DNA from 2 places in the Micromonospora salmantinae genome. Region 2 is predicted to be linked to the other one. Evidence: predicted binding sites of a transcription regulator. Region 2 holds the regulator's gene; the other holds the start of a gene.

Region 1 (8,779 bases), on a different contig from region 2:
CGCCGTGCAGATCGGCCCGGTGCCGTCTCCCGGCTCGGCGGAGCAGCGCGTCGAGCGACTCACGGACGCGGTGAGCGCGGCCGCCGGCCTGCCCGTTCTGCGGATCGGTTCGCCCACGTTGAACGCCGCCGAGCACGGCCGCCGCCTGGTCGAGTACGTGATCGACGCGCGCGCCTACGCCGCGGGCGGGCCGACCGCCGGCGGGACCGAACCGGCGCCGGTGGGCTTCCGGGACATCCTGGGCCGGCTGCCGGACGGACGTACCGGGCCGGTCAACGACCTCGGTGCGCTGACCCGCGCTGCGGCGGTCGAGGCGTACGTGGCCGGGCGGGTGGCCGACCCGATCGTGCGAGGACTGCACGTCCGCTGGGTGGACGGGCCGGCACAGGGGTGGAGTTGGGTGCAGGTACGCCCCGACGCGTGCCTCATCGAGCAGGTCTCGGTGACCGAACACCGCTTCTCCTGCGGCATCGACGCGGCCCGGCTGGCCGAGGATCTCGCCGCCGTCGCCGTGGGGGAACGACTGCGGGAGAACGCCGTCGCCGACCTGCTGTCACGCGCCGAGTGGACCGCGCAGATCGCCGCGCTGAGCCAGCGCCGCCACGAACTGGTCGGCGGGTTCGCCTTCGACCACCTCTGCGCCGACTGACCAGCGCCCCTTTTCACCTGCTGCTCCTGCTCCACACCGGCTCCGCGTCGGGTCGCGGCAATTTCCTGTGCGTCTGTTGAACCTTCCCGGCCGCCGCCCCGTACTCCTGCGCGAATGAACAGGATCTCCCCATCCGCGTCCACCGGGCGCGGGAGACGGTGCGGAAAGGGCATCGTCGGCCATCGACGCATTACCGGGTAGGTCACGGTGGGTCGCCACCGCGGCGTGCCACTCACATCCGTCGGTCCGCCGAGGGCAGAAATCCACTACCGGATCGAGAAGGAGAGCAATTCGATGCGCAGGTCCACTCGGGCGCGCCGGCCTTCCGGCAACGCGCGGAGCAAGCGTCTGCTGGCAGTTGTCGGCACGCTCGCGGTCTTCGGCGGAGTTGTCGCCGTGACTCAGATTTCGTCGGCCCAGGACCGGCGGACAAATAAGCCCCGTCCGGCTTCCGGGCAGTGCGTGGAGCCGAGCCCGGGCGCGACCGCGCCGACCGGTGGCGGTTCTACCAGCCGTACCTGGCAGAACGGTCGGTGGGTGCGTAATCACTGGGGTGACGGACAGCAGTCGGTTCCCGAGTGTGAGGACGGCAAGGACGGCACCGTGGGCACCGGCACCGCCATCGCCTGTCCGGATGTGGCGGCCAAACTGCCGCAGGTGCCGAACCGGGCTCGGGCCGAGGTGGACCGCAACCTCGCCCAGTTGCAGACCCAGATCGCCGAGGCGGACCGCCGGCTCGCCGCCGAGGGCAACAAGGGTGAGGCGTTCATCCGCAACGCGATCCTCCAGCCGTTGGCCGGCAAGCGCCGCGCCGTGCTGGACCGGATCACGACCGCCATCGACCGGGTCGGACCCCGGCCGCAGGGCCTCGCGCAGCTCGCCGAGTGCCAGGTGCAGCCCACCGGCGGCACGGGCGGCAACAACGGCGGCGGCACCACGCCCACCACCACCCCCGGTGGTGGCAACAACGGCGGTGGCAACAACGGCGGCGGGAACAACGGCGGTGGCACCGAGCCCGGCGCCGGGCTCGGCGTGCTCGCCAACGACTGCGACGAGAGCCGGCTCCAGCCGCACGACGGTTTCCAGAACGGCAACCGCTGCGTGAGCACCGAGTTCGGTGAGGTCGGCGCGGCGGCCAACAACCCGTCGCTGCTGATCACCCAGTTCCCCGAGCAGGTCGGCCAGAACCAGCCCTTCACCCTGCGGGTCAGTACCCGCAATCTGGTCCGGGACCGCTTCCTGGCCGCCGGTCAGGGTGGCTACTACGTGGAGAGCTCGCTCCTCAACGACCAGGGCCTGGTCCGCGGTCACTTCCACACCGCCTGCCGGATGCTGGACAGCCTGACCGCTCCGCCGGAGCCGCAGGAGGTGCCCGCGTTCTTCGTCGCGACCGAGGACGGCCGCGGTGGCGCCCAGCCCGACGAGGTGACGATCCAGATTCCGGGCCTGCCGGAGTCCGGTACCGCCCAGTGCTCCGTCTGGGCCGGTGACGGCTCGCACCGCCTGCCGATGATGGAGCGGGCCAACCAGACTCCCGCCTTCGACTCGGTGCGTATCGACGTCAACTGAGTTCACGTGCCAACGGCGGCCGGCCACCCGGGGCGACAACCCGGGGTGGCCGGCCGCCGCCTCGCTTCGGGTGCCTGGACAAACGACGGGGCCCCGCCGTTTCCGGCGGGGCCCCGTCGAGTCGCGTCAGCGGCTCTTGTACGCCTCGACGACCTCAACCGGGATCCGGCCGCGCTCGGAAATCTTGTAGCCGTTCTTGACGGCCCATTCCCGGATGGCCCGGTTCTGCTCCCGATCCATTCCCGCGCCGGTGGGTCGCCCCGGTCGCCGGACAGAACGGGTGCTCTCCACCGGACCGCGCCCGATCCGCCGACCCGCATTGATGTACGGATCGAGCGCCTTGCGCAGGACGCCGGCATTCTCGTCGGAGACATCGATCGTGTAGGCCACGCCGTCGAGACTGAACTCAACCGTCCGGTCGGCCTTCCCACCGTCGAGGTCGTCGGTCAGGACCGTGATTACTTTTCTCGCCATTGCCGATTACTCCCTGTGTGCGGCGGGATGTGTCCAAAGTCTGACCTACCACCCCGGTAATCCGCAACAATATGCCTTCCATTCATTCGGCGCGTCGCGATTCCGTTACCGAGCAAAACCGTGAATCGGTTCGGTGCGGAGGCTTCATTCCCCGAGGATGCCGCTGTGACCGGCGACGGCAGCCGCCTCGGCCCGGTTCGAGACCCGCAACTTGCGCAGCAACGCGGCGGTCATCCGTTTCACCGTCCGTTCGGAGACGTGCAGTTCTTCGGCGATGTCGACGGTGCTGCGGCCGGCGGCGATCGCTCGCAGCAGTCGCCGTTCCTCGCCGTCCAGGTCGACGGGCGCGGAGCGCGTGGGCCGCAGCATGGCGCGCAGCAGTTCGGCCGGCAGCACCGCCCAGCCGTCGAGGATCGCCAGCAGCGGGGGCAGCAGCTCCTCCGGTTCGCTGGTCTTCGGCAGGAACCCCTCGGCGCCGGCCCGCAGCGCCTCCACCGCTGGCCCGGGCTCGGCGGAACCGGACATCGCGACCACCCGTACCCGTGGGGTGGTCCGCCGGATCGCGGCCACCGCCCGGATACCGCCGGGCGGCGGCATGTGCAGGTCGACCAGGGCCAGGTCGGGGCAGCAGCTGTTGACGAGGGCCGCCGCCGCGGCGGCGTCGCCGGTCGAGGCGACCACCTCGGCGCGGCCGTTTGTGGTGATCGGGAGCAGCAACTCCAGGCCGCGGACGAAAAGGGGGTGATCGTCCACGACGACGAGTCGCAAGGTGGAGGCTCCCGGCATGTCTGCGCCGTTCCCCAGCGGGTACCGATCATGCGGGTTCGCACCGAACGAGGGGAGTCGGGTGGATGCGCGTACGGCACGGTTTGCGGGACCTGCTGCGAGGGTTGCGCCCCATTGAGCCGACACCCGGCGAGAGGCGACCGACGGCGGCCGATTCGGAATTGCTGCTGCGGGTGTTGTGCCACGAGTTCCGGACGCCGATCAGCACCCTGACCTCGCTGACCCGCGCGCTGGCAGACGAGCGTCGGGAGCTGACCGGGGACGACCGGCGGGCGCTCAGTGAGCTGGCCCGTGACCAGGCCGCCCACCTGCAGAGCCTGCTGCGCGACGCGACCGCCGGCACCGGCGTGCTGACGCCGACTCCGCAGCCGGAGCCGGCCGTCGCGCTGGCGGGCATCCTGCGGGAGGCCGCCGCTCTGGTGCCGGTCGGCCGTCGGCGGGCGCGGGCCACCCGGGGAGCGGCCTCCTTCCCGGTGCCGGCGGGACGAACTCGACAGGTGCTGGTCAACCTGGTGCAGAACGCGTTGCGGCACGGGCCGCCGGACGGACAGGTCGGGCTCTACGCCACGGTGCGCGGCCCCAGCCTGAGCATCCTGGTCACCGACGAGGGTCGGGTCGACGAAGCGCTGCTGGTCGCGCTGCGGCGTCCGGCGCCGGCCGTCGGGATGTCCGGTCTGGGCCTGTGGATCGCGCGGCAGCTCGTCGCGACCGACGGTGGAGCGTTGCGGGCGTACCGGCTACGGCCCCGTGGAGTGGCGCTGGAGGTGCTGCTGCCGATGGCTCGGCCGGTGCGCTGACCCGGGCGGGACACCGGTTGGCCCGCTCGGGTCATCGGGGCGGGAACGGCCTCGCTACCTGTTTTCCGGTACCGAGGAGGTTGGATGTTCAGCCACGTCAAGGATCTGCAGTTCGAAGCCAAGCCGGACGGCCCGGACGCGGCGTTCGCCCGGCGGTTGCAGGAGGTGCTGGGCGGCAAGTGGGGTGAGATGACGGTCGCCAACCAGTATCTCTTCCAGGGTTGGAACTGCCGGCTGCCCGGCAAGTACAAGGACCTGCTGCTCGACGTCGGCACCGAGGAGATGGGCCACGTCGAGATGATCGTCACGATGATCACCCGGCTGTTGGACAACGCGCCGCTGTCGCTGACCGAGGGGATCGCGGAGGATCCCGGAGGTGCCGCGACCTACGCCGGTGAGAATCCGGCGCACTTCATCCACGGCGGGGGTGGGGCCCTGCCCACCGACTCCAACGGGGTGCCCTGGAACGGCGCGTTCATCACCGCCAGCGGCAACCTGTTGGCCGATTTCCAGCTCAACGTCACCGCCGAGGCGCAGGGTCGGCTCCAGGTCGCCCGGTTGTTCCACATGACCGACGACCCGGGCGTCAAGCAGATGCTGCGCTTCCTGCTGGCCCGCGACACGATGCACCAGAACATGTGGCTGGCGGCGATCGAGCAGCTCAAGGAGGACGGGCTGGAGGAGATGCCGGTGCCGGAGGCCTTCCCGGACTCGGGTGAGTTCACCGAGGAGTACGGCTACACGTACCTGGGTTTCTCCTCGGGCACCGACGCCGCCCAGGGGCGCTGGGCGTCCGGGCCCTCGCCGGACGGCAAGGGCGAGTTCCGGTACGACGACAACCCGCGGGCGAACGCGCCGGAACCGGTGCTGCCTCCGGGTGACCCTCGGTTGTACGGCACCAACCCGGGGGTGGCCGGCTCGGTGGTGAACACGGTGAAGAGCAAGCTCACCTGAGGTGCCTCGTCGGGTCGCCCGCCGGTCCCGGGCGACCCGACGGACCGGGAGAAGAGTGGTCTGGGTCACAGGTCGGAACAAGGGGAACGCTTTGTTACTTGAGTGAGACACGCTCAACTCAACGCGATAGCAGGTGTTCGATGGCAACTCTTCCGGTACTTCCCCTGACCGACGCCGTGCTGCTGCCCGGCATGGTCATCCCGGTGACCCTCGACCCCACCACCCAGGCCGCGATCGACGCGGCGCGGGCGACCGGCGACCGCAAGCTGCTGGCCGTGCCGCGCATCGACGGCGAGTACGGTCCGGTGGGCGTGGTCGCCACCATCGAGAAGGTCGGCCGGCTGCCCGAGGGTGAGCCCGCCGCCGTCATCCGTGGCCTGTCCCGGGCCCGGATCGGCTCCGGCGTGCCCGGCCCCGGCGCCGCCCTCTGGGTCGAGGCGACCGAACTCGACGAACCCGCCTACGCCGGTCGGGCCCGGGAACTCGCCCGCGAGTACCGCGCCCTGGTGACCTCCGTGCTCCAGCAGCGGGGCGCCTGGCAGGTCATCGACGCGGTGGAGCGGATGACCGACCTCTCCGAGCTGGCCGACTCGGCCGGTTACGCGCCCTGGCTGACGCTGGAGCAGAAGACCGAGCTGCTCGCCGCGCCGGACGTCACCGCCCGGCTGGAGCTGCTGGTCGGCTGGGTGAAGGACTACCTGGCCGAGCAGGAGGTCACCGAGCAGATCAACAGTGACGTCCGCGAGGGGCTGGAGAAGTCCCAACGCGAGTTCCTGCTGCGCCAGCAACTCGCCGCGATCCGCAAGGAGCTGGGCGAGGACGAGCCGGACGGCTCCGCCGACTACCGGTCCCGCGTCGAGTCCGCCGAGCTGCCGGAGAAGGTACGCGAGGCGGCCATGCGGGAGGTCGGCAAGCTGGAACGGGCCAGCGACGCCTCCCCGGAGGCGGGCTGGATCCGTACCTGGCTGGACACCGTGCTCGAGATGCCGTGGGGCACGCGTACCGAGGACAACACCGACCTGGCCGCCGCCCGAGCCGTGCTCGACGCCGACCACGCCGGCCTGGCCGACGTCAAGGACCGCATCCTGGAGTACCTGGCGGTGCGTAACCGGCGTGCCGAGCGCAACCTGGGTGTCGTCGGTGGTCGCGGCTCCGGCGCGGTGCTCGCCCTCGCTGGTCCTCCCGGCGTGGGTAAGACCAGCCTCGGCGAGTCCGTGGCGCGGGCGCTCGGCCGTAACTTCGTCCGGGTCTCGCTCGGCGGCGTCCGCGACGAGGCGGAGATCCGCGGGCACCGGCGCACCTACGTGGGGGCGCTGCCCGGTCGGATCGTCCGCGCGTTGCGCGAGGCCGGTTCGATGAACCCGGTCGTGCTTCTCGACGAGGTGGACAAGCTGGCCGCCGGCTACGCCGGTGACCCGGCCGCCGCCCTGCTGGAGGTGCTCGACCCGGCCCAGAACCACACCTTCCGGGATCACTACCTGGAGGTTGACCTCGACCTGTCCGACGTGCTCTTCCTGGCCACCGCCAACGTGGTGGAGTCCATTCCCGGCCCCCTGCTGGACCGGATGGAGCTGGTCACCCTGGACGGCTACACCGAGGACGAGAAGGTCGCCATCGCCCGCGACCACCTGCTGCCCCGGCAGCGGGAGCGGGCCGGGCTGACCGTCGACGAGGTCGCCGTTGCCGACGAGGCTCTCGCGCTGATCGCGGGGGAGTACACCCGGGAGGCCGGCGTCCGGCAGCTCGAGCGGGCCCTGGCCAAGATCCTGCGTAAGGTGGCGGTGACGCTGGCGACGGACCCGACGCCGGCACGCGTGGGCACCGACAACCTCACCGGTTACCTGGGTCGGCCGAAGTTCACCCCGGAATCGGCCGAGCGCACCGCCGTGCCCGGCGTGGCCACCGGTCTGGCCGTCACGGGTGCCGGTGGGGACGTGCTCTTCATCGAGGCGACCAGCATGGAGGGCGAGCCGGGGCTGACCCTGACCGGCCAGCTCGGTGACGTGATGAAGGAGTCGGCGCAGATCGCGCTCTCCTACCTGCGCTCCAACGGGCGGCGGTTCGGCATCGACCCGAACGCTCTCGCGGGACGCCGGATCCACGTCCACTTCCCGGCGGGCGCGGTGCCCAAGGACGGTCCGAGCGCCGGCATCACCATGGTCACGGCCCTGGCGTCGCTGGTCACCGGTCGCCCGGTCCGCCCCGAGTTCGGGATGACCGGTGAGGTGACGCTCTCCGGCCGGGTGCTGCCGATCGGTGGGGTGAAGCAGAAGCTGCTCGCCGCGCACCGGGCCGGCCTCACCGAGGTGATCATCCCGGCGCGCAACGAGCCCGACCTGGACGACCTGCCGACCGAGGTGCGCGAGGCGCTGACAGTGCACACCCTGGCCGACGTCGCCGACGTGCTCGCCCTGGCGCTGCGCCCGGCCGACGTGAAGACGCTGGACGGTCCGGCGCTCTTCTCGGTCTGACGCTCCGACCGTTCGGGCCCCCGCCGTCTTCCGACGGCGGGGGCCCTTCGGTACGCGGGGGAAGGTCTACTGTCTCGTCTGCACCGTCAACCACCTCTCCGCCGCGAGGCGGCCCCCTGGAGGAACCCCAGTGAACGTGGTGCTCTGGATCATTCAGATCCTTCTCGCCGCCGTCTTCGCCGGCGTCGGACTGGCCAAGCTGAGCCAGCCCAAGGAGAAGTTGCGCGACGTGATGCGGTGGGTGGACCCGGTGCCGCCGTCACAGGTCAGGTCGCTCGGCGCGGTCGAGTTGCTGGCCGCCGCCGGGCTCGTGCTGCCGGCCGCCACCGGCATCGCCACAGTGCTCACCCCACTCGCCGCCGTCGGGCTGGTCATCGTCATGATCGGCGGCATCCTGGTGCACCTGCGCGCCCGCAAGCAGCAGACCACCCAGGACGGGCGTCGCACCGAGATCCAGGGCGCTGTCGCCTGCGCGGTGCTGCTCGTCCTCGCCGCCGTGGTGGCCGTTGGCCGTTTCGGCCCGTACGCTCTCTGATCCGCGTCGGCCAGCAGGCGACAATGCACAGTAGAGTCTGCCCGCCGCTCGAGGTGGCACTCAACGGGGGAGAGGCATGGAACCGATCGTGAGCGCACCTGGTGCGGTACCGCCGGCAGTGCCACAACGGTCAGATCCACCGGGCCGACGGTTGGGACGGCGGGTGCTCTTCGCCGGCGGCGCGGGCGCCGCGGTGGCGACGACGGTGGCCACCCTCGCCGGTGCCGAACAGGCGGGATCACCGCCCGTCACGACAGTGCGGGAGGCCCCGCTCAGCCTCCGGGACCCCCGGGTCGGCTGCCGGCTCGACGGCAGTGACGAGTCGGACAAGGTCACCACCGCGCTGAACCTGCTGCCGGCCGGTGGCGGGGAGATCTTCCAACCGGTGGGCGCACTCGGTCTCGGATCGGAGGTCCGCTTCCCGACGAGCGTGACCTGGACCGGCGAGAACATCGGCGCGGCGATCATCCAGCCGGCCCCGGGCTACACCGGTCGTCTGGTATCGAGCGGTAAGTACAACCAGATCTCCAACGTGCACTTCTAC
Region 2 (8,779 bases):
ACCCTGTTCGTGCGCCCACGCCCTGGCCGCCGTGAGGAGGCTGGAGCCGACACCCCGGGAGCGCCACTCGGGGTGCACGGCGAGATCCTCGATCGACGCCCGACGGCCGAAGCGCACGGAGAGGATGTCCACGTAGACGCTGGCCACGCCGATCAACTGATCTTCGTCCGATCGTGCCGCGAAGAGTGCGACGTCCTCGTGGGCGAGCAATTGCGCGGTTCGCTCGACGGCGCGGTCGCGGTCCCAATCCCCGGGACGGCTACCGGGAGGGGCGAAAAGCCACTCCAGCCCGGCGACGAACTCGGCCTCGGCGCCCCGCTGGAACCGTCTAACGTGGATAGTCATTGGTGCATCATCGGCTGCGCTGTCGATGCAATGGACCCGCCCGTGCCAACGGTTGCGGAATTGCTCCCCGCGGGTACTACCGCAGCACCCGACGGCGGGTTACCGTTTCGCCCCAGCAGCCAGGGTCCGCAGGCAGCGTTGCCAAACGCGGGCGAGAGCGGAAGGTTGGCCGGTGAGCGTGCAGGAGTCGACGTTCCACGGCTTCGCCAACCCCGTCGATCCGACTCCGGCGGAGTTGCGAGCTTGGGCGTACAAGCCCGATTCGGTGCCGTTGGCCTCGATGCCACCCGACTGGGACCTGCTGGTCTCCGGCGACCGGCTGGTGTTGACGCTCTTCGAGTTGGCGATGGATCCAACCTGCCCGGCCCGGCGTTTCGCGCTGCACTGCCTCTACATCTACGCGGCCGACGGCATCCGGACGAACTTCCGCGCCCACCCCAAGCGCCGCTTCCGCAAGCTCGTCGAACAGGCCGAGCGTGACGGCGACGAGCTGATGAGGATCTGGGCGCACAACGGCCGGGTGCTGTTGGCCCGACCGGACCTCTTCGTCTACCGGGACTGGTGCGAGGGCGGCCTGGTCCGCGAGAACCGCCGCCTCGGCTGAGACGCTGTGGCGTGATGCCGCAAACGATTCAGCTCGAAAGGACCTGCGCTTCGGCCGGACGCCCACCCCGAGCCGAGGGTGCCGTCCCAGCGTCCGGCCCCGCACCTCTGACAGCGAACGGGCCGCGACCCCGGCGCGGCGAACGGGCCGGGACCCCCCGTGGGTCCCGGCCCGCACGTCGGTCACCGGTCAGTCCTGCTTGCGTTCCGTCTCGGCTCGGCCCCGTTCGCCGGCGTGGTCGCCGTCTTCGGCGAACCGGCCCGCGATGATCCGGTCCCGGTAGGTCCCCTCGGTCACCTTGTCGAACTTCTTGCGGACGGTCTCGGCCAGGTTCTCCAACCGGTCCTCGGTCTGCTGGGCCACCTTTTTCGCCGGTTCCGCCATCGCTCCCCCTCGCCATGCCGGTAGGTCCATATTAAGCCGATTGGACCCTTATCGACAGGCTAACTGAAGCGGCCCGGACCGCGCCGGGAATCCAGCGCGGTCCGGGCCGAGAAGACAGATCCGGGTGAGCGGCAGGTCAGCGATCGGGCGTCCGGCGGGGGCGCCACACCACCAGGGCGGTGGACGTGCGGTTGGTCGGCACCAGATCCCGGCCCGGGAAGCGGGCCAACGACTCCAGCTCCGCCACCCGGCGGTACGCGGCGTCCAGCTCCGCCTCCAGCCGGGCCACCCGCTGCTGCGCCTGCTCCAGCAGCCGCTCCAGCCCGATGATCCGCTTGACGCCGGCCAGGTTGATCCCGTCGTCCTGGCTGAGCCGCTGCACCTCGCGCAGCAGCACCACGTCGCGGACGCTGTAGCGACGCCCGCCACCAGCGGCCCGGCCGGGCTGCACCAGCCCCAGTCGGTCGTACTGGCGCAGGGTCTGCGGGTGCATCCCCGCCATCCGTGCCGCTACCGAGATCATCAGCACCTTGGCCTCGTAGGCAGGGTCGCCCGAACCGAGGAACTCGCCCGACATCCCGCTCACCTCCGCGTCCATTCCACCGGACTAACTGACTCGACGCACCCGTGCGTCGAGATGTTCCCGGGCCGCCGGCGGGGTCTGCTCGGCGAACGACTCCAGCGCCGTACGCGCCTCGTCCGACAACCGGGCCGGCACCACCACGTCCAGCGTGACCAGCAGGTCACCGGCCTGCCCGTCGCGACGGACCACACCCTTGCCCCGGGCCCGCAGCACCCGCCCGCTGGGCGTTCCCGGCGGCACCCGCAGGGTCATCGCACCGTCGAGCGTGGGCACCCGCAGGTCCGTGCCGAGCACGGCCTCCGCGAAGGTGACCGGCACGGTCAGCGTCAGGTCGTCCCCGGTACGCCCGAACAGCTCGTCCGGCCGAACCTTGACGTGTACGAAGAGGTCGCCGGCCGGGCCGCCGCGCTCGCCCGGCTCGCCACGCCCGGCCAGCCGGATGCGTTGACCGTCGGCCACACCGGCCGGGAAGCGCACGTTCATGGTGCGGGTCTTGGTGACACCGCCGCTGCCGTGGCACTCCGGGCACTTCTCCTCGACCACTGTGCCGACGCCCTGGCAGTTGCGGCACGGCTCGGAGAAGCTGAACGACCCCTGGTTTCGGGTGGTCACGCCGGCACCATGACAGACCGGGCAGGTACGCGGCTGGGTGCCGGGCTTGGCCCCGTTGCCGTGGCAGGTGTCGCAGACTCCCGGCGCGCGCAACGTCAGGGGCAGCGTCACTCCGCGCACCGCGTCGCCGAAGTCCAGCGCCACCTCGGTCTCCACGTCCCGACCCCGGGCCGGACCGTGTGGTGCGGCCTGCCCACCGGCCTGACCGCCACTGAAGATCGAGCTGAAGAGGTCCTGGAAGCCGGCGCCGCCGAAGCGACGATCGCCGCCTCCGCCGCCGCCGAACATGTCGGAGACGTCGAACGGCATGCCGCCCGGCTGACCCCCACCCCGGGCGTTGCGCCGGAACGCGCCCGAGCCGAACAGCGAACGCATCTCGTCGTACTCGCGACGGCGGCCGCTGTCCGACAGCACGTTGTACGCCTCGGACGCGGCCTTGAACCGCTCCTCGGCCTTCGGGTCGCCCGGGTTGTGGTCCGGGTGCGACTCCCGGGCCACCTTGCGGTACGCCTTCTTGATGTCATCCGCGGAGGCGGCCTTGTCCACGCCGAGCACGGCGTAGAAGTCCTTCTCGATCCAGTCCTTCGAACTCACCGGTCCACCTCCTTCCGACCCTGGTGGCCCGGCCGTCCCGCCCACCGCTGAACGGTGGGCGGGACGGCCCGGTCACTGTCTGGCACTATTCCGGATCCGCGACCGCGACCAGCGCGGGGCGCAGCAGCCGCTCACCGAGCTGGTAGCCGCGTCGCATGACCTGTACGCAGGTCGGCTCGCTGACGTCGGCCGAGGTCTGGTGCGCGACCGCCTCGTGCCGGGTCGGATCGAACGGGTCGCCCTGCTCGCCGAAGGCGTTCAGGCCGAACTTGCCCAGCGCGGTGGTGAGTTGTTCCGCCACCGTGCCGAACGGCCCGACCAGGTCGCCGTGTTCCCGGGCCCGGTCCAGGTCGTCCAGGATCGGCAGCAGCGCGGCCAGCACCGAGCCGGTCGCCTGCTCCTGGACGAGGCTGCGGTCGCGGTCGACCCGCTTGCGGTAGTTGGCGTACTCCGCCGACACCCGCTGCAGGTCCCTGGTCCGCTCGTCGAGCTCGGCCCGGAGCGCCTCCAGTTCAGCGCCGAGCGAGGTGCCCGTGCCGCCGCCGTCCACCGGCTGCGCCGGGGCGTCGACCACCGGCGGACCGGACGGCTCCGGCCCGTCGGTGGAGTTGACCTCGACCTCGATCTCGTCGACCACTACCTCGGCGTCCTCGACCAGGCCCTCGGCCGGCACACCGGTCTCCGCGTCGGCGGCGGTCCCCTCCGGCTCGGCGGTGTCGACGAGCTTGCGGTTGTTGCGGATGACGACCCGCTCCCCGTCGCCGGTCGGCTCCGTGGTCGCGGAGCCACCCGGCGCCGACCCGGTGTCGCCCGGGTCGGCGGCTCGTGGCTTCTGCGTCATGCGGCTACCTCATCCCCTTCGCGGTGAGAACGTGTCGGAGGCCGACGGTCACTTCTTGCCGTCCTCGTCCACGATTTCCGCGTCGACCACGTCGTCGGCGCCGCCGGCCTGCGCGCCGGTCGCACCGGTCGCACCGGTCGCACCCGGGCCGGGCTCGCCACCCGGCTGCTGACCCTGCTCGGCCTGCTGCGAGTAGAGCAGCGAACCGGCCTGCTGGGAGACCTGAGCCAGCTTCTCGTGCGCCGACTTGATCTTCTCGATGTCCTGACCGCCGAGGGCGCCACGCAGCTCGCCGAGCGCCTCGTTGAGCTGCTCGCGGTTCTCACCGGGCAGCTTGTCGCCGCTCTCGGCGAGGAACTTCTCGGTCTGCCACTGGAGCGCCTCGGCCACGTTGCGGGTCTCGGCGTCGTCGCGGCGGCGCTTGTCCTCCTCCGCGTGCTCCTCGGCGTCCCGGCGCATCCGCTCGATGTCGTCCTTCGGCAGCGAGGAGCCGCCGGTGATCGTCATCTTCTGTTCCTTGCCGGTGCCCAGGTCCTTGGCGTGCACGTTGACGATGCCGTTGGCGTCGATGTCGAAGGCGACCTCGATCTGCGGCACGCCGCGCGGCGCCGGCGGGAGGCCGGTCAGCTCGAAGGTGCCGAGCTTCTTGTTGTACGCCGCGATCTCACGCTCACCCTGGAACACCTGGATCAGCACCGACGGCTGGTTGTCGTCCGCCGTGGTGAAGACCTCGGAACGCTTGGTCGGGATGGTGGTGTTGCGCTCGATCAGCTTGGTGAAGATGCCGCCCTTGGTCTCGATGCCCAGGCTCAGCGGGGTCACGTCGAGCAGCAGGACGTCCTTGACCTCACCCTTGAGCACACCGGCCTGGAGGGCGGCGCCGACGGCGACGACCTCGTCCGGGTTGACGCCCTTGTTGGGGTCGCGGCCGGTGAGCTGCTTGACCAGGTCCGTCACGGCGGGCATCCGGGTCGAACCGCCGACCAGGATGACGTGCTCGACGTCGGAGATCTTGATCCCGGCGTCCTTCACGGCCTGCTCGAACGGGCCCTTGCAACGGTCCAGCAGGTCCTGCGTCATCCGCTGGAACTCGGCGCGGCTGAGCGTCACGTCGAGGTGCAGCGGGCCGGCCGCGCCGGCGGTGATGTACGGCAGGTTGATGTTGGTGGTGGTGGCGGCGGACAGCTCGATCTTGGCCTTCTCGGCTGCCTCGCGGAGCCGCTGGAGGGCCATCTTGTCCTGAGCCAGGTCGATGCCGTGCTCGCCGCGGAACGTCTTGACCAGGTGGTCGATGATCCGCTGGTCCCAGTCGTCGCCACCGAGCTGGTTGTCACCGCTGGTCGACTTGACCTCGACGACGCCCTCGGCCAACTCCAGCAGCGACACGTCGAAGGTGCCGCCGCCGAGGTCGAAGACCAGGACGGTCTGCTCCTTGGAGCCCTTGTCCAGCCCGTACGCCAGGGCGGCCGCGGTCGGCTCGTTGACGATCCGCAGCACGTTGAAGCCGGCGATCTCACCGGCCTCCTTGGTGGCCTGGCGCTGGCTGTCGTTGAAGTAGGCCGGAACGGTGATCACCGCGTCGGTGATCTGCTCACCCAGGTACGCCTCGGCGTCCCGCTTGAGCTTCATCAGCGTCCGGGCCGAGATCTCCTGCGGGGTGTACTTCTTGCCGTCGATGTCGACGGACCAGTTCGTGCCGACCTCGCGCTTGACCGACCGGATCGTCCGGTCCGGGTTGGTCACCGCCTGGCGCTTGGCGACCTCACCGACGAGCACCTCGCCGTTACGGGCGAACGCGACGATCGAAGGAGTCGTCCGCGACCCCTCAGCGTTGGCGATGACGGTGGGCTCACCGCCCTCGAGAACGCTGACGCAGGAGTTCGTCGTGCCGAGGTCGATACCGACCGCACGTGCCATCTTCGCTTCCTCGCTTCGTAAGGTTGTGCAGGTGACGGGCATCGCCCGTGGGCTGCTGGCGAGCACCGCTCGCAGCGGGCCCCACCACAAGTTGAGTGAACTTGACTCAATAGTGCCACGCGTTGGCCAATCGTCAAGTTGACTTGAGTCAACCCGACGCAACCCAGCCGTTATTACCGTCCGGTTGTCTTCCCTTGCATCGGTCGGGCACGCTTTAGCGGTGACGACGCACGGCGATCCCGCCACCCGTTCCGGTGCGCCCGCCGTCGCAGCCCGCACCGACCCGCCGGACGCCGCGGAGGAGCCGCCCGCCACCACCGGGGACGACAGCCTCCCCGGCGCACTGTCGGGTCTCCGGGAGGCGATCGGCGCGACCCGGTATCCCCTCGCGCTGCCCTCCGCCAACTCTGCCCGGCACAGCGCCACCGCACTCACCGACCAACTCGACGACTACCTGCTGCCCCGGCTCGCCCGGTTGGACGCCCCACTGCTCGTGGTCGTCGGCGGCTCCACCGGCGCGGGTAAGTCGACCCTGGTCAACAGCCTGGTCAAGGCCCGGGTCAGCGCCGCCGGCGTGCTCCGGCCGACCACCCGCTCCCCGGTGCTGGTCTGCAACCCGTCCGACGCGGCTTGGTTTCGGCAGGGTGACCTCCTGCCCGGGCTGACCCGCACCACCGAGCCGAGCGACGATCCGCGCGCCCTGCACCTCGTCACCGCCCCGGCCCTGCCCGCCGGGCTGGCCTTCCTCGACGCGCCCGACATCGACTCGGTAGTCGACGCCAACCGGGCGCTCGCCACCCAACTGCTGGCCGCCGCCGATCTGTGGCTCTTCGTCACCACCGCCGCCCGGTACGCCGACGCGGTGCCCTGGGAACTGCTGCGCAGTGCCCGGGCGCGCGGCGCGGTGATCGCCATGGTGCTGGACCGGGTGCCCGCCGAGGCCACCGACGAGATCGCCGCGCACCTGACCGAGATGCTCGCCGAGCAGGGCCTCGGCCGGGCACCGCTGTTCGTGTTGCCCGAGACCTGGGTCGACGGCCAGGGGCTGCTGCCCGAGGGAGTCACCGCCCCACTGGCCGACTGGTTCGCCCGGTTGGCCGCCGACGTGGACGCGCGGGCGGCGGTGGTCCGCCAGACCCTCGACGGGGCGCTGGCCGCACTCCACCCCGCCGTGGAGGATCTGGCCGACGCCGCCGACGAGCAGCTCGCCGCCGCCGACGGGCTGGACGAACGGGTCCGGGCCGCGTACCGGGGTGCCGAGCGCACCGTCGAGCAAGGGCTCCAGGACGGCCGGCTGCTCCGGGGTGAGGTGCTCGCCCGCTGGCAGGAGTTCGTCGGCACCGGCGAGCTGTTCCGCACGCTGGAGGCACGGATCGGACGCCTCCGGGACCGGGTGGTGGCCGCCGTCACCGGTCGACCGGCGCCCGCCGTCGAGCTGCGCAACGCCATCGAGTCGCAACTGGTGACGCTGCTGCGCGGGGTGGCCTCGGAGGCCGCCGAGTCCGCGTACACCGGGTGGAAGGCACATCCGGCCGGCGCCGGGCTGCTCGACCCGGCGCTCGCCCACCCGAGCGACGACCTACCCGAACGCGCCGAGCGCATGGTCCGGGACTGGCAGCGCGGAGTGCTGGAACTGGTCCGGGTCGAGGGCGGTGACAAGCGGTTCGTGGCCCGCACCGCCGCGTACGCGGTGAACGCCACCGGGCTGGCCGTGATGATCGCCGTCTTCGCCTCCACCGCGTTCATCCCGACCGGGCTGGAGCTTGCCACCGGGGCCGGCACCACTGTCGCCGCGCAGGCCGTCCTCCAGGCGATCTTCGGCGACCAGGCGGTGCGTACCCTCGCTGCCAAGGCCCGCGCCGACCTGCTGGACCGGGTGCGGACGCTGCTCGACGCGGAGGCGGACCGCTTCTTGAGCCGCACCGCCGACGCCCGCCCCGCCGAGGACGCCGGCGACGGGCTGCGCCGGGCCGCCGGCCGGGTCGAGCTGGCCCGGCACCGCAGCGGCCTGTCCGCCGCCGACGAGGAGGGTTCCCGGTGAGCAACATCGCCGGCCGGGTACGCGAGGTGTTCCGCGGGGATCAGCGGGTCGACGCCGACGCGCTGATCGCCCGCCTGGACGCGGTACGCCGGTTCCTGACCGCCGTGGACGGTCTGCTGCCGGACGCCGACCTGGTGCCCGCGCACACAGTGGTCGAACGGGCCGGCGCCCGGCTCGCGCTGTCCCGGGACCACACAGTGGTCGCCCTGGCCGGTGCCACGGGCAGCGGCAAGTCCAGCCTCTTCAACGCGTTGGCCCAACTGGAACTCTCGCCGGTCGGGGTCCGTCGGCCGACCACCGGCGTCACCCACGCCTGCGTGTGGGGGCCGCTGGAGGGCGCCAACCATCTGCTCGACTGGATCGGCGTACTGCCCCGACACCGCTTCGTCCGGGAGAGCGCCCTGGACGCGGACGACGAGACGGCCCTGCACGGGCTGATCCTGCTCGACCTGCCCGACTTCGACTCGGTGCAGCGATCGCACCGGCTCGAGGTGGACCGACTCCTGGGCCTTGTCGACCAGGTGGTCTGGGTGGTCGACCCACAGAAGTACGCCGACCGGGTCATCCACGACAGCTACCTGCGCGAGTTCCACAGGCACCGCGAGGTCACGCTGGTCGTGCTCAACCAGGCCGACCGGCTGTCCCCGGTCGAGGTACCCCGGGTCCTGGACGACCTGCGTCGGCTGCTCGACACGGACGGGTTGACCGGGGTGCCCCTGCTGGCCACCACCGCCATCGATCCGGCCGGGATGGTCGGGCTGCGCAGTGCGCTGGAGCGCACCGTCGCCGAGCGGCAGGCCGCGTTGCGCCGGCTCGCTGGTGACGTCGACACGGTCGTCGCCGGCCTGGACGAGCTGG

The links. Region 2 encodes HspR, which represses chaperone genes until heat shock. Its sites were predicted from a motif close to TTGAGTNNNNNNNACTCAA; they were not measured.
Region 1: the regulator HspR is predicted to act here: its motif matches at 5,328-5,346, upstream of lon (endopeptidase La).

What each region holds. Positions count from the first base shown of each region.
Region 1 is NZ_JAKKFG010000011.1:149,272-158,050, forward strand. Features, by position in the region: gene PSH03_RS09530 (PDDEXK family nuclease) at 1-649, shown strand, start outside; gene PSH03_RS09535 (hypothetical protein) at 944-2,218, shown strand; gene PSH03_RS09540 (histone-like nucleoid-structuring protein Lsr2) at 2,345-2,692, opposite strand; gene PSH03_RS09545 (response regulator) at 2,837-3,445, opposite strand; gene PSH03_RS09550 (sensor histidine kinase) at 3,544-4,275, shown strand; gene PSH03_RS09555 (manganese catalase) at 4,360-5,229, shown strand; gene lon (endopeptidase La) at 5,370-7,700, shown strand; gene PSH03_RS09565 (DoxX family protein) at 7,831-8,235, shown strand; gene PSH03_RS32815 (right-handed parallel beta-helix repeat-containing protein) at 8,324-8,779, shown strand, end outside.
Region 2 is NZ_JAKKFG010000016.1:26,120-34,898, forward strand. Features, by position in the region: gene PSH03_RS14695 (GNAT family N-acetyltransferase) at 1-345, opposite strand, end outside; gene PSH03_RS14700 (hypothetical protein) at 518-949, shown strand; gene PSH03_RS14705 (hypothetical protein) at 1,139-1,333, opposite strand; gene PSH03_RS14710 (heat shock protein transcriptional repressor HspR) at 1,470-1,910, opposite strand; gene dnaJ (molecular chaperone DnaJ) at 1,941-3,122, opposite strand; gene grpE (nucleotide exchange factor GrpE) at 3,208-3,963, opposite strand; gene dnaK (molecular chaperone DnaK) at 4,012-5,880, opposite strand; gene PSH03_RS14730 (GTPase domain-containing protein) at 6,101-7,921, shown strand; gene PSH03_RS14735 (GTPase) at 7,918-8,779, shown strand, end outside.